4 regions of the Streptomyces sp. NBC_00654 genome follow, and region 2 is predicted to be linked to each of the others. Evidence: riboswitches for the same ligand, from Rfam matches in the RefSeq annotation. Region 2 holds a riboswitch; each other region holds the start of a gene.
What was found. A riboswitch is a leader RNA that binds a small molecule or an ion and turns the genes downstream of it on or off. The one in region 2 is predicted to bind cobalamin.
Positions count from the first base shown of each region.

Region 1 (5,517 bases), 820 kb from region 2:
AGGCCCTTGCGGGAAACGGCTTCGGGGATCACCCGGCCGTGTGCGGCTGCGGAACCAGCGTGGTTCCTCACCCTCCACGGGCACAAGCGCCGTAAGCCCAGGCTTACGGCCCGCCCCGGCACGGCCGGGCCCGGCGGGTTACGGACGGACCGCACGCTCCTCCGTGGCCAGCAGGGCCCGCCCCTCCGCCGTCGCGACGTGGAAGGCCCGTCCGCCTCTGCGGACGGTGGTGATCAGACCCGCCGCGCGCAGCACATTGAGGTGCTGGCTGACGGCCGGGTGGGTCACATCGAGCAGCCGGGCGGCCTCGACCGTGGAGCAGCCGGTGCGGGCCGCGCGCAGAACCCCCGCCCGGGTGTGGCCGAGCAGCGGCCCCAGCGGACCGGCGCCCGTCGTGGTGCGGCCGTCGAAGGCGCTCCCGGCCCAGTCGGCGGTGTGGTGGATGGGATGGACGAGCACGGGCGGCAGGTCTCCGTCCGCGAGCGTGATCGGTGTGGGCCAGCAGAAGAACGACGGCTGGAGTACAAGTCCCCTGCCTTCCAGGCGCAGTTGCTGGTCGACGGGGTAGGTGACCTCCAGTACGGGCGGGCGCCAGCGGAAGTGCGGGCCGAGGCCGGTGAGCAGCCCCTCGGTGCCGCCGTCCAGCAGGCTGTGCAGGCGGAGGGCACGGTCGGCGTCGACATGGGCGCGCACGCGTTGCCAGTGCGGTTCGAGTGCCTCCAGCCGGTAGGCGTGCAGAGCGTCACCGAGCCGGCGGAGGGCTTCCCGGTCCCCCCTGGCCAAGGAGCTCGTCCAGCCCGGGAACCGGGTGGGCGAGGACAGCTGTGTCAGCTCGGTGCGCAGGCGCGTGCGCGGCGTGCTCATCAGGGTGTCGACCGCTGCCTGCATGGTGGTGCGGTCGCCGGAGGTGGGGGTGAGGAAGTCCGGTGAGTAGCCGCGCGGCGGCAGCAGACTGGACAGCAGCCGGCGACTGCCCGAGAGGCGCGGCCGGGCCCAGCGGCGCCAGGCGCCGAACACCCTTTCCCCGTCGCGTCGTTGCAGGGTCTGCACGCTGTTGCTGATCTCCCAGAGGAAGTCCGGGCCCGGGGCCACGCGGACCCGCGCCAGATCCTCGGACGTGAAGTACACCCGCAGCATGGTCGCTCCATCGTGAGGTGAAGGTGTGCTGATGCCGACCGCGGCCATATCCATCGGTTCAGTGATCATGCGGAGGCGGGGAGTTGTCCGGACACGCCGCCGCACCCCGGCAGCGTACCGCCGTTCGGGCGCCGCACGGGTGGGAGTTGATGAGCGCGAGCGCGGCAGGGCCGGGGCGGACACGAGGGGTGTCCGCCCCGGCCCCGCGGGATCAGCCGTTCCCGGTGGCCAGCTCCGCGCGGACCACGCGGGCGGCGGCGACGAGGTTCTCCAGGGAGGCGCGGGTCTCGGGCCAGCCGCGGGTCTTCAGGCCGCAGTCGGGGTTGACCCACAGCCGGCCGGCCGGGATGGCCTCAAGTCCTGTACGGAGGAGGGCCGCGGCCTCCTCCCTGCTCGGGACGCGCGGGGAGTGGATGTCGTAGACGCCTGGTCCGGCTTCACGGGGGTAGCCGTGCGCGGCCAGTTCGCGGGCGACCTGCATGTGGGAGCGGGCCGCTTCCAGGCTGATGACATCGGCGTCGAGGTCGTCGATGGCCTCGACGATGTCTCCGAACTCGGCGTAGCACATGTGGGTGTGGATCTGGGTGTCCGGACGTACGCCGCTCGTGGTGAGGCGGAACGCCTCGGTGGCCCAGGCCAGATAGGCGCCGCGGTCGGCGGCGCGCAGCGGCAGTGTCTCGCGCAGGGCGGGCTCGTCGACCTGGATCACCGAGGTGCCCGCGGCTTCCAGGTCGCCGACCTCGTCGCGCAGGGCGAGGGCGACCTGCCGGGCGGTCTCGCCGAGCGGCTGGTCGTCGCGGACGAAGGACCAGGCGAGCATGGTGACCGGGCCGGTGAGCATGCCCTTGACGGGACGGGCGGTCAGCGACTGGGCGTACGCCGTCCAGCGGACCGTCATCGGCTCCGGCCTGGAGATGTCGCCCGCGAGCACCGGCGGCCGGACGTAGCGGGTGCCGTACGACTGGACCCAGCCGTGCTGGGTGGCGAGGTAGCCGGTGAGCCGCTCGGCGAAGTACTGCACCATGTCGTTGCGTTCGGGCTCGCCGTGCACCAGGACGTCGAGCCCCGCCTTCTCCTGGAAGGAGAGGACTTCCCGGATCTCGTCCCTGATCCGTTCCTCGTACCCGGCGGTGTCGATCCGTCCGGCCCGCAGGTCGGCGCGAGCGGTGCGCAGCTCATCGGTCTGGGGGAACGAACCGATGGTCGTCGTCGGCAGCGGCGGGAGCCCGAGGTGCGCGCGCTGGGCGGCTGTCCGTTCCGCGTAGGGCTGCGAGCGCCGTCCGTCCGCGGCGGTGACGGCGGCGGTGCGGGCCCGCACCGCGGGGTCGCTGGTCAGTGCCGATCCGGCGCGGGAGGCGAGGTCGGCGCGGTTCGCCGCGAGTGCGGTGGCGATGGTGTCGGTGCCCTGGGCGAGCCCACGCGTCAGGACGGCGACCTCCCGCGTCTTCTGCCGGGCGAAGGCGAGCCAGCGGGCGATCTGCGGGTCGATGTCGCGCTCGGCGGTGGCGTCCAGCGGTACGTGCAGGAGTGAGCAGGAGGCGGAGACGTCCACCCGGCCGGCGAGGCCGAGGAGGGTGCCGAGGGTCGCGAGGGACTTCTCGTAGTCGTTGATCCAGATGTTGCGTCCGTCGACGACGCCCGCGACCAGGCGCTTGCCGGGCAGTCCGCCGGCCGCCGCGAGGTCTTCGAGGTTGGCGCCGCCCGATTCGGTGAAGTCGAGGGCCAGCCCTTCCACCGGCGCCTTGGCCAGCACGCCCAGGGCCTCACCGAGCCGCCCGAAGTACGAGGCGACCAGCAGCTTCGGCCGGTCGGTGGCGGCACCGAGTTCGCGGTAGGCGCGGGTGGCGGCGTTCAGTTCGGCAGGGGTGCGGTCCTGGACGAGAGCGGGTTCGTCGACCTGGACCCACTCGGCGCCGGCCGCCCGCAGATCCGCGAGCACCTCGGCGTACACCGGCAGCAGCCGGTCCAGCAGGGTCAGGGGCTCGAAGTCCCCGGACACGCCCGGCGCGGGTTTGGCGAGCAGCAGGTAGGTGACGGGGCCGACAAGGACCGGGCGGGCGGTGTGGCCGAGCGCGAGGGCTTCCTTCAGCTCGGCGACCTGCTTGGCGGAGTGCGCCGTGAACACCGTGTCCGGGCCCAGCTCGGGGACCAGGTAGTGGTAGTTGGTGTCGAACCACTTGGTCATTTCCAGCGGTGCGATGTCCTGGGTGCCGCGGGCCATCGCGAAATAGCCGTCCAGCGCGTCTTCCTCGGCGACCGCGCGGTGCCGTTCGGGGACCGCTCCGACCATGACGCTGGTGTCCAGCACATGGTCGTAGTACGAGAAATCGCCGGACGGCACTTCATGGATGCCTGCGTCGGCCAGCTGCTGCCAGTTCGACCGGCGGAGATCCACCGCGGTCTCCCGGAGGGCGTCCGCGCTCACGCGGCCCTTCCAGTAGCCCTCGACGGCCTTCTTCAGTTCACGGTTCTGTCCCTGGCGGGGGTAGCCGTACACGGTGGCCCGTGCTGCCGCGGCTGCGGGCTTCGCTGTCACAGAACTCTCCTTCGCGAGATGTGTCCTGGATCCCGGGGACGGGACGCGGACGCGAAGGGACGACCGACCGGGCGGACCACGTCGCGGAGTTCTCCCGCACGTGCCGCCCGATATGTACGCCGACCCGCCCACGAGGTCACCGGGATCTCCGCACGCGATCGGTCGCGTACGGGCAACGGGCAGGTCTTCGGACTCGCGGGCACATCCGCCGGGGCAGATTCCTACTGGCCGTCGCTTCCCGGATCCGGCCGGATCCAGTGCGTATGACGGCGTTCGTTCCCACTCACCGCTGCGGGGCAGTCCCGGATTCCCACCGGGTTCCCTCTTACGACGCGTCCCGCCTGGCGGACGGGGGCGAACCAGCTGCGTCCGCCACCCTAAGCGACGGGCGGCGCCCGCACACCCCCGCCCGGATACCGGGACGCGTCACGGGCGGGGGTGTGCGGGCGAAATGACGGGCGCGGTGGAGCGAACGGACACCGGGGCCTGTCGGAACAGCCTTCGGGGCTCGCCTGTCGCTATCCGGTCACCGCGTCGAAGGAGAGCCAGGTACCCATGGGGGCCTGCTGACCCGCCCCGGGAACGGACCAGTCGCAGACACCGTACGGGAAGATCCCCGTCAGCTCCTTGAGCTGGGCTTCGGTCACCGGCACCTGGTAGTCGGTGCTGACCACGGGACGCTTGCGGCACTTGACGATGTCATTGGCCACATCGGCTCCGGCGACCATCCGCGGCGAGGTCCACACCGGGTAGAGGGTGTTGCACTCGGTGTTGCCGATGCCCTCCACCTGGGGTTCCGAGATCTTCTTCGCCCCGATGCCACGGGTCCAGCAGGCGTCGGTGAGTCCCTGCGGCCGATTGCGGACGATCTTCTCGATGGGGGCGTCGTTGCCGGGGTCCCCCTTGATGGCGGTGAGCCACTGGTCCATGTCGGCCACCATCCCGGCGAGGGTGAACCCGTGCCCGCTGGAGCGGGTGAGCATGACCTGGTTGGCGTGGGTGCCGTTGGCCTTGTCCAGGCGCGCCCGGGTGGAGAAGGAATGGAAGCGCATGTGCATGTCGCCGGTCGCGGCGTCGTCCGTGTAGTCGCGGTAGTCGATGATCGGGATGTCGGCGAGACCGGCACCGCCGTTCAGCATGCGACCGGTGCGGTAGGCGAGCCGAACCGCCTTGAGATCGGCGACGGTGCGCTCCGCGGCGGGCTTGGCGTCGTCGTCGAGGCCGCCGATGCGCCGGTTCAGGTCGATGAACCGGTCCATGTCGATGGTCCCGTTGTTCAGGGCCTGAAGTCCGTACTGGATACCGGTGTTGTCGAGCGGCCTGCGCGCCTTCCCGGTCTCCGGTACCTCGCCGTAGACGTTCACGGCGTGGCTGTACACGTCGCAGCGGGCACCGTCCGGGTTGGTGGCGGGGTTGTAGCGCTGCTCCTTGGGCAGCTGGGCAGGGCAGTACACCGTGGGGTCGATACGGCCGGCGGCCCGTGCCAGGCTGCCGATGCTCTCCCACGTGCCGAACCCGGAGACCGCCTTCTGCTGCTCCTTGGTGAACGCGTCGGGCGCGACATTGGTGAAGTAGTGGTTCAGGAGCTGGGCGTCGCTGAGCGTCTGGATCGTCCCGAAGCCGACGTCGGGGAAGCTGCAGCCGGAGAGGATGCCGTCCAGCAGGCCCGGGTAGTTGTCGGCGATCTGGTGGGTCTGGTACGAGCCGCCGGAGCAGCCGTTCCCCATGGTGAAGGCCGGTTCGCCGTACGTCTCCACGAAGCGTTCCTTGACCATGCTCATGGTCTCGGCGGCCAGCAGGTCGTTGCAGTTGTTGCCGAAGACGTTCAGCGAGGACGAGGCGAC
Region 1 covers NZ_JAPEOB010000002.1:968,129-973,645, forward strand. The annotation lists gene OHA98_RS24545 (helix-turn-helix transcriptional regulator) at 139-1,137, opposite strand; gene metE (5-methyltetrahydropteroyltriglutamate--homocysteine S-methyltransferase) at 1,349-3,673, opposite strand; cobalamin riboswitch at 3,855-4,001, opposite strand; gene OHA98_RS24555 (DUF6351 family protein) at 4,192-5,517, opposite strand, start outside.
Region 1: another riboswitch for cobalamin. It lies ahead of metE (5-methyltetrahydropteroyltriglutamate--homocysteine S-methyltransferase); the one in region 2 lies ahead of OHA98_RS28230 (cobalamin biosynthesis protein).

Region 2 (5,517 bases):
CCGGCCCGGTGCCAGCGGGCGGGGGCCGTCCGGTGCGGGGCCCGGCGGCGGGCGGGCGCGGCGTGGTCCGGTGCGGGCCCGGGAGGGTTCGGCGCCAGGCGGAGCGCGGCGTGGTCCGGTGCGGGCCGGGAGGGCCCGGCGCCGGGCGGGTTCGGCGTGGTCCGGTGCGGGCCCGGGAGGGTTCGGCGGCGGGCGGGCGCGGCGTGGTCCGGTGCGGGCCCGGGAGGGTTCGGCGGCGGGCGGGTTCGGCGTGGTCCGGTGCGGGCCGGGAGGGCCCGGCGCCGGGCGGGGCTCGGCGTGGTCCGGTGCGGGCCCGGGAGGGTCAGCCGGGCTGGCCGTACCCCTTCAGGGCCTCGGTCACCTCGCGCAGCTGGGCCGGGGAGAGCAGCGCCGGGCTGTGGCCCGGTACGGAGCTAGCGGTGAGCCAGAGCCTGCACAGCCATTCGAGCTGCGCGGTGCGGTCGTACGCCTGGTCGAGGCTGTCGCCGTAGGTGACGGTGCCGTGGTTCCGCAGGAGGCAGCCGGTGCGGTCGCGCAGGGCCGCGAGCATGTTGTCGGCCAGCTCCCGCGTTCCGTAGCGCGCGTAGGGAGCGGTGCGTACGGGGCCGCCGAGCATGGCCGCCGCGTAGTGCACCAGCGGGACCTCCTCGACCAGGGTGGAAACGGCGGTGGCGTGCACCGCGTGGGTGTGCACGACGGCTGCCGCGTCGCTGTTGCGGTAGACCGCCAGGTGGAGGGGGAGTTCGCTGGTCGGGGCGAGATCGCCGAGGACCCGGCGCCCTTCGAGGTCGACGCCGACCACGTCCTTCGGGCCGAGCCGGTCGTAGGGCACCCCGCTGGGGGTGACCAGGACGGTCCCGCCGACACGTGCCGAGACATTGCCCGAGGTCCCGACGACCAGCCCGTCGGCCGCGGACCGGCGAGCGGTGTCGACCACGCCCCGCCAGGCCCGTTCGATCGCTTCTTCCCGAGGCTGATCGCTCACGCTCATGCGGGGCACCCTAAGGGCTGCGCCGGGGCGGCGGGGGTGACACCGGACGCCGGGTGACCGGAATCTCTTCCGGGTGAAAAAACGCGTCCCCAAATGTTCGCCAAGGCCCGGCAAAGAGCAGTCCTCGCACCGCCCCAGGTGCATCGCCCCACCTCGTACGCAGACAAGCGGAGGGGATTCCATCCGCTTCGGGTCACCACAGCGCCCCGCCCAGTTCATCTTCCGTTCACCCAGGTTGCCTACGGTCCACGAGCCACTGACGTCGAACGATTGCCTGGGTAAATGGAACACATCACGCTGCTGCTCGCGATCGTGATCGTGACAGCTCTCGTGTTCGATTTCACGAACGGTTTCCACGACACCGCCAACGCGATGGCCACCACCATCTCGACCGGCGCCCTGAAGCCCAAGACAGCGGTGGCGATGTCCGCCGTTCTCAACCTGATCGGCGCGTTCCTGTCGGTGGAGGTCGCCAAGACGATCTCCGGCGGGATCGTCAACGAGGACGGCCTCAGAACCGAGGTCATCTTCGCGGCGCTCGTCGGCGCCATCCTGTGGAATCTGCTGACCTGGCTGGTCGGCCTGCCCTCCAGTTCCTCGCACGCCCTGTTCGGCGGCCTCATCGGCGCCGCGGTCATGTCGGCGGGCTGGTCCTCGATCAATGGCGGCACCGTCGTCACCAAGGTGCTGCTGCCCGCCATCGCCGCGCCGGTCGTCGCCGGTCTCGCCGCGCTGCTGGCCACGAAGCTGACGTACCGCATCGGGCGCAAGGTCACCGATGAGGGACAGCTGAAGTCGACCGCCAAGGGCTACCGGGCCGGGCAGATCGCCTCGGCCGGTCTCGTCTCGCTCGCCCACGGCACCAACGACGCGCAGAAGACGATGGGCATCATCACCCTGGCCCTGGTCACCGGCGGCGTCCTCGCCCCCGGCTCCAACCCGCCGGTCTGGGTCATCGTCTCCGCCGGTGTCGCCATCGCCCTGGGCACGTACCTCGGCGGCTGGCGCATCATCCGCACCATGGGCAGCGGCCTGACCGACCTCAAGCCGCCGCAGGGCTTCGCCGCCCAGACCAGTGCGGCCACCGTCATCCTGGCCTCCTCCCACCTCGGCTTCTCGCTCTCCACCACCCAGTCCTGCTCCGGCGCCGTGATGGGCGCGGGCCTCGGCCGTCAGGGGGGCGTGGTCCGCTGGTCCACGGCCACCCGGATGTTCGTCGCCTGGGGACTGACCCTGCCGGCCGCGGGCCTGGTCGGCGCGGGCGCGGAGTTCCTGACCAAGCAGGGCGGCTGGGGCGTCGGCGTCGTCGCCGTCCTGCTCGTCGCGGGCTCCGGCGCCATCTGGCTGCTGTCGCGCCGCAAGCCGGTCGACCACACCAACGTCACCGGCGGCGGCCCGGAGGACGAGCCCGCGGGCGTCGTCACCACGGCCATCGCCGCCGTCACCCCGCCGCCCGTCGGCACCACGGGTCCCGACCTCACGTCCACCATCCCGGCTCCGGCCGGTACGCCCGCCGATCCGGCGCGGCCCGCCACGGTGTAAGGACAGATCCGTATGAACATCGACTGGGCAGCTCTCGCCTCCGTCTTCGGCGTCAGCCTCGTGGTCACCGTGGCGCTGGTCGGCCTCTTCACCCTCGGCATCGTCGGCCTCTCCAAGCAGGCGTCGACGGCGCGGAACGGCGCCTCCGGCGGCTCGTTCACCCCGGCCCGCGCCGGCGCGTACCTCTGCTTCGCGCTGTGCGCGGCGGCGGTCACGTACGGGATCTATCTGATCGTCGCCTGACCGGAACACCGCACCTCCACCGGGCCGGACACACACTGTGTGTCCGGCCCGGTGTGCGTCTGCGCACACTGCGGCTCCGCAGGTCAACGGCAAGTTGACGGGCGTTCTCACAGCGTGGTGGACTGCCGGAGCCGTTTACGGCGACAGCAGAGGAAGCCGGTGCGAATCCGGCGCGGTCCCGCCACTGTCACCGGGGAGCAGTCCCCCATCGGAAGTCACGGTCCGCCCACGCGGACTGGAAGGCCGGGGGAACTGCGGATCCGGAAGCCAGGAGACTCTCGTCGCCGGTCACGTCGAACCAGGGCGCGGACCCTGAGTGAGGACATACGCCATGCCTGGCTGCCGTGCGCCGGAACCTGTGTCACCCCTTGCGGGAATCTCCCGTACCCCGGCCGGCTGAGCCATGCGTGCCGACCGCATCTTCGCGTACGGCGCCACGGCCGGCCTGATCGCCGACTCCCTGCTCGGTGACCCCCGCCGGGGACATCCCGTGGCCGGGTTCGGCCGGGCCGCGGCAAGGGCCGAACGCCTGCTCTGGCGCGACCACCGCGGGTGGGGCGCCCTGCACACCCTCGTCTGCGCCGGCGGCGCCGTGGGGGCCGCCGCGCTGGCCGCCCGCGCCGTACGGGACCGCCCCGCCCTGGCCGTCGCGCTGACCGCCGCCACCACCTGGTCCGTGATCGGCGGTACGTCGCTGGGCCGTGAGGCGCGCGCCGTCTCCGGTGCGCTCGCCGCCGGGGACCTCGACGTGGCCCGGGAACGGCTGCCCCATCTGTGCGGCCGCGACCCCCACTCGCTGGACGGGCAGCAGATCGCCCGCGCCGTGGTCGAGTCCGTCGCCGAGAACACCTCGGACGCCGTCGTCGGCGCCCTCGTCTGGGGCGCTCTGGGCGGGGTCCCCGGGCTCGTCGGCTTCCGGGCCGTCAACACGCTGGACGCCATGGTCGGCCACAGGTCGCCCCGCTACCGGCGTTACGGCTGGGCCTCGGCCCGCCTGGACGACCTGGCGGGCGGGCCGGGAGCCCGGCTGACGGCCGCGCTGGCCGTGGTGGCCGGAGGACGGCCCCGTGCGGCCGTACGGGCCTGGCGGGCCGACGCGGGCAGCCATCCGAGCCCCAACGCGGGGCCGGTGGAGGCCGCGTTCGCGGGGGCGCTCGGCGTACGGCTCGGCGGGACCCTGGCGTACGCCGGGCGGGTCGAGCACCGGCCCGTGCTCAACGGGGCGGCCGGCCGGGCCGTGGAGAGCGCCGACATCGAACGGGCGGTACGGCTGTCGCGCCGGGTGGGCGCGCTGGCCCTGGGCGTATGCGTGGCGGGCCGGCTGCTCGCGGGACGGAGAGCGAAATGAGCGGCGGACTCCTGGTCGCCGGGACCACCTCGGACGCGGGCAAGAGCGTCGTCACGGCAGGGATCTGCCGGTGGCTCGTGCGCCGGGGCGTGAAGGTCGCGCCGTTCAAGGCGCAGAACATGTCGCTCAACTCGTTCGTCACCCGCGAGGGCGCGGAGATCGGGCGCGCCCAGGCGATGCAGGCCCAGGCCGCCCGGGTCGAGCCGTCCGCGCTGATGAACCCGGTGCTGCTCAAGCCCGGCGGCGACCGCTCCAGCCAGGTCGTCCTGATGGGGAAGCCGGTCGGTGAGATGAGCGCCCGCGGCTACCACGGGGGACGGCAGGAAGCCCTCCTCGGGACGGTCGTGGACTGCCTGGAGCAGCTTCGGGGCACGTATGACGCCGTGATCTGCGAGGGGGCGGGCAGTCCTGCCGAGATCAATCTGCGGCGCACCGACATCGTGAACATGGGCATAGCCCGCGCCGCGCGGTTCCCCGTGCTGGTCGTCGGCGACATCGACCGCGGCGGCGTCTTCGCCTCGTTCTTCGGTACGACGGCGCTGCTGAGCGCCGAGGACCAGTCACTGGTCGCCGGCTATCTCGTCAACAAGTTCCGCGGCGATGTCTCGCTGCTGGAGCCGGGCCTGGACATGCTGTACGGGCTGACGGGGCGGCGGACCTACGGGGTGCTGCCGTTCGCGCACGGGCTGGGCATCGACGAGGAGGACGGCCTGCGCGTCTCGATGCGCGGAGCCGTACGGGAGTCGGTCGTCGCGCCGCCGCACGGCGAGGACGTGCTGCGGGTGGCGGTGTGTGCCGTACCGCTGATGTCGAACTTCACCGATGTGGACGCGCTGGCCGCCGAGCCGGGCGTGGTGGTGCGGTTCGTGGACCGGGCGGAGGAGCTGGCCGACGCGGACCTGGTGATCGTGCCCGGCACGCGCGGCACCGTGCGGGCACTGGCGTGGCTGCGCGAGCGGGGTCTCGCCGACGCGCTGGTGCGGCGGGCGGCCGAGGGACGGCCGGTGCTCGGCATCTGCGGCGGGTTCCAGGTGCTCGGGGAGCGGATCGAGGACGCGGTGGAGTCGCGGGCCGGGGTGGTCGACGGGCTGGGACTGCTGCCGGTACGCATCCGGTTCGAGCGGGCCAAGACGCTCGCCCGGCCGGCCGGTACGGCGCTCGGCGAGCCGGTGGAGGGATACGAGATCCACCACGGGGTCGCCGATGTGCGCGGCGGTGAGCCGTTCCTGGACGGCTGCCGGGTGGGTGCCGTGTGGGGGACGCACTGGCACGGGTCGCTGGAGAGCGACGCGTTCCGGCGGCGGTTCCTCGCGGAGGTCGCACGGGCGGCGGGCCGGCGGTTCGTCGCCGCGCCGGACACGAGTTTCGGGGTGCTGCGGGAGGAGCAGCTGGA
Region 2 covers NZ_JAPEOB010000002.1:1,790,354-1,795,870, forward strand. The annotation lists gene OHA98_RS28215 (class II aldolase/adducin family protein) at 323-985, opposite strand; gene OHA98_RS28220 (inorganic phosphate transporter) at 1,274-2,533, shown strand; gene OHA98_RS28225 (hypothetical protein) at 2,546-2,776, shown strand; cobalamin riboswitch at 2,925-3,054, shown strand; gene OHA98_RS28230 (cobalamin biosynthesis protein) at 3,180-4,124, shown strand; gene OHA98_RS28235 (cobyric acid synthase) at 4,121-5,517, shown strand, end outside.

Region 3 (5,517 bases), on a different contig from region 2:
AAGTTCGTCGCCAGGCTGAAGCGGCCCACGGACTGAGGCCCTGCCGCCCCGGCGGCAGGGACGGCACAGGTGCGGCGGCCGGGGACGACCTTCCCGGCCGCCGCACCTGTCCGTTCCCAGGCCCGCGCACGTACACGCGTTCCAAACGCGTGTGCGCGCACGGGCCCGCGTACGCACGCGCACATACGCGTGCCCGTACGGGCACGCGTATGTGCGCGCGGACTTGCCCGTACGGGTGAACCGGATGACTCCCGTGTCCGTGACTCTCTCCGATACATCACCGTTGCCGGACGCACACGCGGACCGCAGCCGGTGATCAGCGAGGGGACGGAGTCACCACATGCCAGCAGATACCGAGGCGAAACCACCGACGGTCACCCCCACGAGAGTGGTGATCGCGCTCTGTCTCGCCGCCCCGTTCGTGGCGATGCTCTGGGTGGGTTCGTACGCGAAGGTCGATCCGACGTTCATCGGCATCCCGTTCTTCTACTGGTACCAGATGCTCTGGGTGCTGCTCTCGACCGCGCTGACGATGGTCGCGTACAAGCTGTGGCAGCGTGACCGGCGCGCCCGCAAGGGAGGTGCCTCCGCATGAAGGACGGTGTGAACGGCGTCGCGCTCGGCGTCTTCATCTTCTTCTTCGTGGCCGTCACGGTCATCGGCTTCATGGCGGCCCGCTGGCGCAAGGCCGAGAACGAAGCCAGTCTGGACGAATGGGGCCTGGGCGGACGGTCGTTCGGCACCTGGGTCACCTGGTTCCTGCTGGGCGGCGACCTCTACACCGCGTACACCTTCGTCGCCGTCCCGGCGGCGATCTACGCGGCGGGCGCGGCGGGCTTCTTCGCCGTCCCGTACACGATCCTCGTCTACCCGCTGATCTTCACCTTCCTGCCGCGGCTGTGGTCGGTCTCGCACAAGCACGGCTACGTCACCACCTCGGACTTCGTCCGCGGACGCTTCGGCTCCAAGGGGCTCTCGCTGGCGGTCGCCGTCACCGGCATCCTCGCCACGATGCCCTACATCGCGCTCCAACTCGTCGGAATCCAGGCGGTGCTGGACGTCATGGGCGTCGGCGGCGGAGAGACCACGCACTGGTTCGTCAGGGACCTGCCGCTGCTCATCGCGTTCGCCGTGCTCGCCGCGTACACCTACTCGTCCGGGCTGCGGGCGCCCGCGCTGATCGCATTCGTGAAGGACGGCCTGATCTATCTGGTGATCGCGGTGGCGATCATCTACATACCGATCAAGCTGGGCGGCTTCGACGACATCTTCGCCAAGGCGGGCGAGGCGTTCTCCCAGAAGAATCCGGCGACCGGTCAGCCGCGCGGCTCGCTGGTTCCCGGCGACATGGGTCAATGGGGTTACGCGACACTGGCGTTGGGATCCGCGCTCGCGCTCTTCATGTACCCGCACTCGATCACGGCGACGCTCTCCAGCCGCAGCCGCGAGGTGATCCGGCGCAACACCACGATCCTGCCGCTGTACTCCCTGATGCTGGGCATGCTGGCGCTGCTCGGCTTCATGGCGATCGCCGCCGGAGTGAAGGTGGACAACGGGCAGCTGGCCATCCCCCAGCTGTTCGAGAACATGTTCCCCGACTGGTTCGCCGGAGTGGCGTTCGCCGCCATCGGCATCGGTGCCCTGGTGCCCGCCGCGATCATGTCCATCGCCGCGGCGAACCTTTTCACCCGCAACATCTACAAGGACTTCCTGAAACCCGACGCGACCCCCGCCCAGGAGACCAAGGTCTCCAAGGTGGTCTCGCTCCTGGTCAAGGTCGGGGCCCTGGTCTTCGTCCTCACCATGGACAAGACGGTCGCGATCAACTTCCAGCTGCTCGGCGGCATCTGGATCCTCCAGACGATGCCGGCCCTGGTCGGCGGGCTGTTCACCCGCTGGTTCCACCGCTGGGCGCTGCTCGCGGGCTGGGCGGCCGGCATGGCGTACGGAACGCTCGCCGCGTACGGCGTGGCGAGCCCCACCCAGAAGCACTTCGGCGGCTCCTCGAAGGAGATTCCGGGAATCGGCGAGATCGGCTACATCGGGCTGACGGCCTTCGTGCTGAACGTGGTGGTCGTGATCGTCCTGACCCTCGTCCTGAACGCGCTGAAGGCCCCGGCGGGCATCGACGAGACCTCGCCGGCCGACTACACGGCCGATGTGGGCGACCCCGGCGTCGAGGCGGAGCTGCCGCCGGCCGCGGCGGTCGCGCCGGGCATTCGCTGACCGGCCGGAACGGCGGTGCGCGGGCCGTCGTGTCTCCCCGGGAGGCGCGGCGGCCCGCGCCGTTCTCCGGCTGTGCACGGCGGTCACCGTACGCGAGGATGCGGGCATGAACCCTCGCTCCCCGCTCCCCGGGCTGTGGCCCGTGCTGCTGGTGCTGACACTCGCGGCCTGCGGCACGGAGCCGGCCCCCGGACCCGATGCGGACAGCCCCGGGGGCGCGGCCCCCTCCGCCCCGGGGCCCGGCCGGGCCGCGCTGGAGGCCAGGGCCGCGGCCATCCAGACCACCACCGGCCACGTCTATGTGACCGAGGTCCCCGGGTACACCCTGGCCCGGCAGTCCGTCGGCGTCCTCGGCGACGACGGCTTCGGGAGCTTCTACGTGGCGGCCGGCGGCAAGCGCATCCAGCTCTCCGTGGAGCGCGGCACACTCACGGCGTCGAACTGCGCGACGGGCCCGCGGCCCGGCGGGGGCCCGGGCACACCGGCGGCCTGCGAGCGGGACGGCGCGAACTGGTACCGCTCGACGCCGGACAGCCATGAGTACGCCCGCGCGGAGGGCGAGGTCGTCGTCCGGGTCGGCGGAGCCCGCGGCGAGGTCGACCGCGACACCCTGCGCACGGCCGCCGAGGCCGCGCACCGCGCGGATGACCGTGAACTCGACGAGATCCTGCCCCCGGCGGGCCGGGCACCCGGCGCGGGTCCCGTCGAACGCGGCGACCTGCCACCGGTCGGCGACGGGGCCCCGAACAACGACGTGGGAGCGAGCGGCTGAGGGATTCCGCGGCCGGGGAGATCACGCCGTACGAGGCCGGAGCAGCCGGGGAGGGGGCCCGGAGAGGGAGCCGGGAACGGGCCCGGAAGCGGGCCTGAAGCGGGCCTGAAGCGGGCCGGGAACGGGGCCTGGAGCCGCTCCCCGGCCTGCCGCCGCTCGCCCACCGGCTGACACTCCGACAGGGCCCACCACGGCCCGCGACACAACATGTGGGGGCTGCCTCATCGGGCGGCCCCCACATGTATGCTCGTGCTCGCTGTCGCCGCAGGGGAATCCGGTGCGAATCCGGAACTGTCCCGCAACGGTGTATTCAGTGTGCTTTTGCACACCCGAAGTCCGACGACCTGTCGACAGCGCGTCCGGCTCGACCGAACCGGACGCCAAGACGTCCGGGCCTCGCGGATGGGCCGGTGGACGCCGTACGCAGTGCTGCCCCGCCCCGGGCACCGTGCTGCCCGGCTGCCCCCGTTCCCCGCCGGCCCCCAGCCGAGCGAGGGAAATCCCCGTGACCATCGCGCCAGCCGATCCGGTTTCAGCCGCCGCCGCAGCCGAACCGACGGAGCCCACGACCGACGCACCGGGAACCGCACTGCTGCGGACCCTGACGGACCTCACCGTCGATCTGCCCGACACCGATCCCGGACGGGTCGCCGCCGCCGCGCTGCGCGGCCGCAACGCCCGGTCGGACGAGGCGGAGCTGCGTTCGCTGGCCACCGAGGCGGCCGCGGGGCTGATCTCCGAGGACCCCGCCTACTCCCGGCTCGCCGCCCGGCTGCTGACCCGGTCCATCGCCGACGAGGCGGCGGGCCAGGGCGCGGTGTCGTTCTCCGCCTCGGTCGCCGTGGGGCACCGCGAGGGCCTGATCGCCGACCGTACGGCCGCCTTCGTGGCGCTGCACGCCGCCGCGCTCGACGCGCTGGTCGAGCGGTCGCTGGCCGACGGCGCGGACGACCGCTTCGGTTACTTCGGGCTGCGGACGCTGCACAGCCGCTATCTGCTGCGCCACCCGCACACCCGCCAGGTCATCGAGACGCCGCAGCACTTCATGCTGCGGGTCGCGGCCGGTCTGGCCGAGGACGAGAGCGTGCACGCGCTGGACGAGGTCGCCGCGCTGTACGGGCTGATGAGCCGGCTGGACTACCTGCCCTCCTCCCCCACCCTCTTCAACTCCGGCACCCGGCACCCGCAGATGTCCTCCTGCTATCTGCTGGACTCGCCCAAGGACGAGCTGGACTCGATCTACGACCGCTACCACCAGGTGGCGCGGCTCTCCAAGCACGCGGGCGGCATCGGCCTCTCGTACTCCCGTATCCGCGCCCGCGGTTCGCTGATCCGGGGCACCAACGGGCACTCCAACGGCATCGTGCCGTTCCTGAAGACGCTCGACGCCTCGGTCGCCGCGGTCAACCAGGGTGGCCGCCGCAAGGGCGCCGCCGCCGTCTACCTGGAGACCTGGCACGCGGACATCGAGGAGTTCCTGGAGCTGCGCGACAACACGGGTGAGGACCAGCGGCGTACGCACAACCTCAACCTGGCGCACTGGATCCCGGACGAGTTCATGCGCCGGGTGGACGCGGACGGGCAGTGGTCGCTGTTCTCGCCCGCCGACGTGCCCGAGCTGGTCGACCTGTGGGGCGACGAGTTCGACGCCGCGTACCGCGCGGCGGAGGCCAGGGGGCTGGCCCGCAAGTCGATGCCCGCGCGGGACCTGTACGGCCGGATGATGCGTACGCTCGCGCAGACCGGTCAGGGCTGGATGACGTTCAAGGACGCCTCCAACCGGACCGCCAACCAGACCGCCGAGCCGGGCCGCGTCGTCCACTCGTCGAACCTGTGCACCGAGATCCTCGAAGTGACCGACGACGGCGAGACGGCCGTCTGCAATCTGGGCTCGGTCAACCTGGGGTCGTTCGTGGCGGACGGGTCCATCGACTGGGAGCGGCTGGACGCCACCGTGCGGACCGCCGTGACCTTCCTGGACCGGGTCGTCGACATCAACTTCTACCCGACCGAGCAGGCCGGACGCTCCAACGCGCGCTGGCGGCCGGTGGGCCTGGGCGCGATGGGCCTCCAGGACGTCTTCTTCCAGCTCCGGCTGCCCTTCGACTCCCCCGAGGCGCGGGCCCTGTCCACGAAGATCTCCGAGCGCATCATGCTCGCGGCGTACGAGGCGTCCTGCGACCTCGCCGAGCGCTCCGGCCCGCTCCCGGCCTGGGCCGAGACCCGCACCGCACGCGGGGTGCTGCACCCCGACCACTACGACACCGCGCTGAACTGGCCGGAGCGCTGGGAGGCCCTGCGCGCCCGTGTCGCGAAGACCGGGATGCGTAACTCGCTGCTCCTGGCCATCGCGCCGACCGCCACGATCGCCTCGATCGCCGGGGTGTACGAGTGCATCGAGCCGCAGGTCTCCAACCTGTTCAAGCGCGAGACGCTCAGCGGTGAGTTCCTCCAGGTCAACGCCTATCTGGTGGACGAGCTGAAGCAGCTCGGCGTGTGGGACGCCCGGACCCGCGAGG
Region 3 covers NZ_JAPEOB010000001.1:1,757,463-1,762,979, reverse strand. The annotation lists gene OHA98_RS07740 (GntR family transcriptional regulator) at 1-36, shown strand, start outside; gene OHA98_RS07735 (DUF3311 domain-containing protein) at 341-595, shown strand; gene mctP (monocarboxylate uptake permease MctP) at 592-2,226, shown strand; gene OHA98_RS07725 (hypothetical protein) at 2,333-2,998, shown strand; cobalamin riboswitch at 3,229-3,358, shown strand; gene OHA98_RS07720 (ribonucleoside-diphosphate reductase subunit alpha) at 3,504-5,517, shown strand, end outside.
Region 3: another riboswitch for cobalamin. It lies ahead of OHA98_RS07720 (ribonucleoside-diphosphate reductase subunit alpha); the one in region 2 lies ahead of OHA98_RS28230 (cobalamin biosynthesis protein).

Region 4 (5,517 bases), on a different contig from region 2:
ATGGCCATGGCGTGGGCTCCTGTCGGAAGCGGGGAGGTGGCGTGGGGCGCGCGTTTCAGCCCCCGCGCTGGGGGTGGGGCGTGTGGGTGGCGCTCGGACCGCGGCTCAGGCCGTGCGGCTCACGGGCAGGCGTCAGCCGGGACAGATCGCGCTGGAAAGCCTGCACAGGTCGACGTGCAGCCGCGCGACGAGCAGCGTGCCCGGCGTCTTGATGCTCACGTCATGGGGAACCATGCGGTCATCGTATCGATTCCCGGCCGGAAATCCGGAGTGCGATCTCGCATGGTGGATGCCGAGCGTTCACTATGCGGAACGGCGGCTCTCGCCCGGGAGGTAGACGACGGTCGGGGCGCCCGTCGTGGGGTGGGTGGTGACCTCGGCCGTCACTCCGTAGACGTCGGCCAGCAGGTCCGGGGTGAGGACCTCGGCGGGGGTGCCCGAGGCGACGACCCGGCCGGCCCGCAGGACGTAGAGGCGGTCGCAGTAGTACGCGGCGAGGTTCAGGTCGTGCAGGGCCAGGAGGTTCGTCGTGCCGAGTTCGCGGACCAGCGAGAGGATCTCCAGCTGGTAGCGGATGTCCAGGTGGTTGGTGGGTTCGTCCAGGACGATGAGGGACGGTTCCTGGACGAGGGTCCGGGCGACCAGCGCGCGCTGGCGTTCGCCGCCGGAGAGGGAGGCGAACGTACGGGGCGCGAGCGCTCCGATGCCGACCCGGTCGAGGGCCGCGGCCGCCAGCTCGGTGTCGGCGGCGGTGTCCGCCTCCCAGAAGCGTTTGTGCGGGGCCCGGCCCATGGCGACGACCTGCGCGACGGTCAGTTCGAAACCGGCCTGGCCGTCCTGCGGGACGGTGGCGATCCGGCGTGCGCGGGCCTTGACGGGGAGGCGGGCGAGGTCGTCGCCGTCGAGCAGGACCCGGCCGTGGGTGGGGCGCAGGGTTCCGTACACGCAGCGCAGCAGGGTGGTCTTGCCGCTGCCGTTGGGGCCGACGAGGCCGACCGTCTCACCGTCGGCGGCGGTCAGGTCGACGGAGTCCACGAGGTGCCGGCCGCCGGTCCCGTACGAGAGGCCTTCGGTACGCAGACTGGTCATGCGGGAACTCCTTCGGGGCGAAGGCCGGTCATGCCGGGGCTCCTTCGGGGCGGCGGCGGAGCATCCAGAGGAAGAACGGGCCGCCGGTCAGGGCGGTGAGCACGCCGACCGGGATGTCCTGGGGAGCGGCGACCGTCCGCGCGGCCAGATCGGCCAGGACCAGGAAGACCGCGCCGCCCAGCGCGGCGACCGGGAGCAGGGCGCGATGGCCGGCGCCGACGGCCATCCGGGCCATGTGCGGCACCATCAGGCCGACGAATCCGATGGCTCCGCTGTAGGCGACGAGGGCACCGGTGAGCAGGGAGGCGAGGACGAAGACCCCGGCCCGGAAGCGTGCGGTGTCGAGCCCGAGGACGGTGGCGCCCTCCTCGCCGACGAGCAGCAGGTCGAGCGGGCGGGCGAGGGTGAGGAGCAGCGCCGTGCCCGCGACGAGGACGGCCGAGGGGAGCGCGAGCATGTCCCAGCGGGCGGCGCCGAGACCGCCGAGGGTCCAGTAGAGGACTTCCTGGAGGTGGTCGGCGCGGGCCGACGTGACCAGGATGAGGCTGGTGAGGGCGGAGAGGACGTAGGAGACGGCGACTCCGGCCAGGACGAGCCGGTTGGTGGTGAGGCCGGATCCGCCGCGGGCCAGGGTGTACACGAGCAGGAGTGAGGCGAGCGCGCCCGCGAAGGCGGCGGCCGGAATGGTGACGGTGGTGGCGAGGCCCGCGCCGACGCCGAGGACGATCACGAGGACCGCTCCGGTGGAGGCCCCGGAGGAGACGCCGAGGAGGAACGGGTCGGCGAGCGGATTGCGTACGAGCGCCTGGAGGACGGTGCCGATCACGGCGAGTCCGGCGCCGACGACGATGCCGAGCAGGACCCGGGGCAGCCGGACGTCGAGGACGATCGTGCGGAACGGGCTCGGTCCGGCCCGCCCGGTCAGGATGTCCAGGACCTGGCCGGGCGGGATGCGGACGGAGCCGAGGGCGAGCGCGGCGAGGACGGCGGCCCCGAGGACGACGGCGAGGGCGCCGAGGACCAGGGTGTAGCGCAGCCGTCGTGGCGCGGCGGGGGTGCGGCAGCTCACGGCGCGGTGGCCGCGTCCGTCGCTTCCTCCGTGGGTGAGTCCCCCGGTATCTCCGGGTGCAGCTGGGCGGCGAGCTTGCCGACCGCCGCGGGGGCGCGCACGCCGAGCACCGCGTCGGAGAGCGGGAGGACGGCGAAGCGCTTGTTCCTGATCGCGGGGACGTCGGCGAGTGCCGGGTCCTCCAGGAGGCGCTTCTTCTTCTGGGCGACGGTGGTGGAGCCGTAGTCGTAGATGACGATGACGTCGGGCTTGCGGGCGACGACGTTCTCCCACGAGGCGTCGCCGAAGGGCTTGTCGAGATCGGCGAAGACGTTGCGGCCGCCGGCCCGGGTGATCAGCTCGTTGCCGATGCCCTTGCCGCCCGCGGTGAACGCGGTCTTGTCGCCGCTGTCGTAGACGAAGACGGAGACCGGGCGGGCGGACTTGAGCCGCTCGGCCGTGGCGGCGTTGGTGGCCTTCGCCTCCTCGATCCACGCGTCGGCGCGCGGGGCGACGCCGAAGGTGCGGCCGACCTCGCGGACCTCCTGGTAGAGGGCGTCCATCGCGGTCGGGTTCTTGGCGCAGTACTCGGTGTTGAGCCGGGTGTCGATGCCGGACTTCTTCAGCGCCTCGCGGCTGCGGCCGTCGCCCGCGGTGAACGCGGTGGAGTAGCCGCCGTAGACGAAGTCGGGGTCGGCGGCGAGGAGCTTCTCGTACGAGGGGTACTCCTCGGCCAGGACCGGGATGGACTCGTACTGGTCCTCGTACTCCGGCAGGACCTGGTCGTCGAGGTAGGCGGTGCCGACCATGGACGTGGCCAGCCCCAGTTCCAGCATCACTTCGGTGACGTGCTGGTTCATGGTGACGGCGCGCTTCGGCGGCGCCTTGTACGTCGTGGTGACACCGCAGTTCGTGACGGTGTACGGGAAGCCCTCGGCGGACGGTCCGCCGGCCTTGGCCGAGCCCGCGGAGCCGTTGTCGGCGTCCGCGGCGGAGCAGGCGGTGAGGGCGAGCGGGAGCAGCACGGCGGCGGCTATGAGCGCGGGGGTGCGCCGGGACATGGCGGGGCCTCTCCGGGGGATTTCCGCGTCCCCTGGTCGGTGCGAGAAGGCGGCAGGCCAGTTCCTGACTGCCGAGCCCCGGTCCTGGTGGACGGGGTTCGGTCACAGTGGCGGGACCGTGCCGGACTTGCACCGGCTTCCTGGTTCCTGCCGCCTCGTTGGGTCTGGGTGCAGTGTGCCAGACCTGGTCGCGACGCAGGTGAGGCGACCCTCAGTGGGCGTCCCCCGGGCGTCCTTCAGCAGGCGTCGACGATCTTGACGTCCTCCTCGGTGATCTCGCCGTCCACGATGCGGTACGAGCGGAACTGGAAGGGGCCCGCGTCGTCGGTGTCCGCGGTGGAGACGAGGACGTAGTGGGCGCCGGGTTCGTTGGCGTACGTGACGTCGGTGCGGGAGGGGTAGGCCTCGGTCGCCGTGTGCGAGTGGTAGATGATCACGGGCTCCTCGTCGCGGTCGTCCATGTCGCGGTAGAGCTTGAGGAGGTCGGCCGAGTCGAACTCGTAGAACGTGGGCGAGCGGGCGGCGTTGAGCATGGGGATGAAGCGTTCGGCCCGTCCCGTTCCGGCCGGTCCCGCGACGACTCCGCACGCCTCGTCGGGGTGGTCCTCGCGGGAGTGGGCGACGATCCGGTCGTGGAGGTCCTGGGTGATGGTCAGCATGGCGCCCAGGATAGGACCGGCCCGTACGGGCGGCGGGCCCGCCCGTACCGAGGAGTGGTACGGACGGGCCCGCATGCCGGACGCTCCGGCGTGGGTGGCCGTGGGTGTCAGCGCTTGATGAACGCCGTGTTCCCGGGGTTGCGGGCCTTGAGCACCAGATACGAGACACCGAGGATCAGGGCCCAGACCGGTGCGCAGTACAGCGAGACCCGGGCGTCCTTGTCGATGGCCATCATCACGATGACCATGCCGATGAAGCCGAGCGCGAAGACGCTGGTGTACGGGGCTCCGGGGGCCCTGAAGGCGGACTGCGGGAGCACCCCCCGGTCGGCCAGCGCGCGGAAGCGGAGCTGGCTGAGCAGGATCATGACCCAGGCCCACATGCCGGAGATGGTCGCGAAGGAGACGACGTAGTTGAACGCCTCGCCCGGCCACTGGTAGTTGATCCAGACGCCGACGAGCATCAGCGCGGCCGAGAACGTGGTGCCGGCGAACGGCAGGCCGTTCCTCGTCAGCCTGGTGAAGGCCCTCGGGCCCTGCCCGTTGAGCGCCAGGTCGCGCAGCATGCGGCCGGTGGAGTACATCCCGGAGTTGCAGGAGGAGAGCGCCGCGGTCAGGACGACGAAGTTGACGATCGCGGCCCCCACGCTGAGACCCATCTCCTCGAAGGTCTTCACGAACGGCGAGACACCCGGCTTGAACGTGCTCCACGGCACCACCGAGAGGATCATGATCAGCGCGCCGACGTAGAAGACGGCGATGCGCCACGGCACGGTGTTGATGGCCTTGGGCAGGACGGTCGTGGGGTCCTTGGACTCGCCCGCGGTGACGCCGACGAGTTCGACGGCGAGGAAGGCGAACATCACGATCTGGAGGGTCATCAGCGTGCCGGTGATGCCCGAGGGGAAGAATCCGCCGTCGTTCCAGAGATTGGCGACGGTCGCGGTGTCGGCGGCGTCGGAGAAGCCGATCGTGAGGACTCCGGCGCAGACGAGGATCATGCCGATGATCGCGGTGACCTTGACCATCGAGAACCAGAACTCCAGCTCACCGAAGAGCTTCACGGAGATGAGGTTGGCGCCGTACAGAATGACCGTGAAGACGAGTGCCGACAGCCACTGCGGAATGTTCCACCAGTACGTCATATAGGTGGCGGCGGCGGTGACTTCGGTGATTCCGGTGACGACCCAGAAGAGCCAGTACGTCCAGCCGGTCACGAATCCGAAGAACGGGCCGAGGAATTCCCGCGCGTACTCCGCGAAGGAGCCGGAGACCGGGCGGTACATGAGAAGTTCGCCCAGCGCCCGCATGATGAAGAAGATGACCAGGCCCGCGATCGCGTAGGCCAGGATGAGGCTGGGACCGGCCCGGTCGATGGCTTTGCCCGCACCGAGGAAAAGCCCGGTGCCGATGGCTCCACCAATGGCGATCATCTGGATCTGGCGGGCACCCAGGCCGCGCCGGTATCCTTCGCCGCTGTTTCCTGCACCCTCGGCCTCATCGCCGGCGTGCCCCTTGTCGACCTGTGCCGATGTCATGGTGGTGCGCCTTTCTCCACGCCGATCCGCGCCTTCACAGGCGACGGATCAGTTCCTGATCCCCCCGGATATGGATGGAGTGCCGTCGGCGTTCGGCCGACTTGTAGCGCCCCCGGGAACAG
Region 4 covers NZ_JAPEOB010000003.1:300,592-306,108, forward strand. The annotation lists gene OHA98_RS33740 (MoaD/ThiS family protein) at 1-8, opposite strand, end outside; gene OHA98_RS42790 (putative leader peptide) at 133-234, opposite strand; gene OHA98_RS33745 (ABC transporter ATP-binding protein) at 304-1,089, opposite strand; gene OHA98_RS33750 (iron ABC transporter permease) at 1,118-2,158, opposite strand; gene OHA98_RS33755 (ABC transporter substrate-binding protein) at 2,155-3,198, opposite strand; cobalamin riboswitch at 3,236-3,401, opposite strand; gene OHA98_RS33760 (M67 family metallopeptidase) at 3,435-3,857, opposite strand; gene OHA98_RS33765 (amino acid permease) at 3,965-5,395, opposite strand.
Region 4: another riboswitch for cobalamin. It lies ahead of OHA98_RS33755 (ABC transporter substrate-binding protein); the one in region 2 lies ahead of OHA98_RS28230 (cobalamin biosynthesis protein).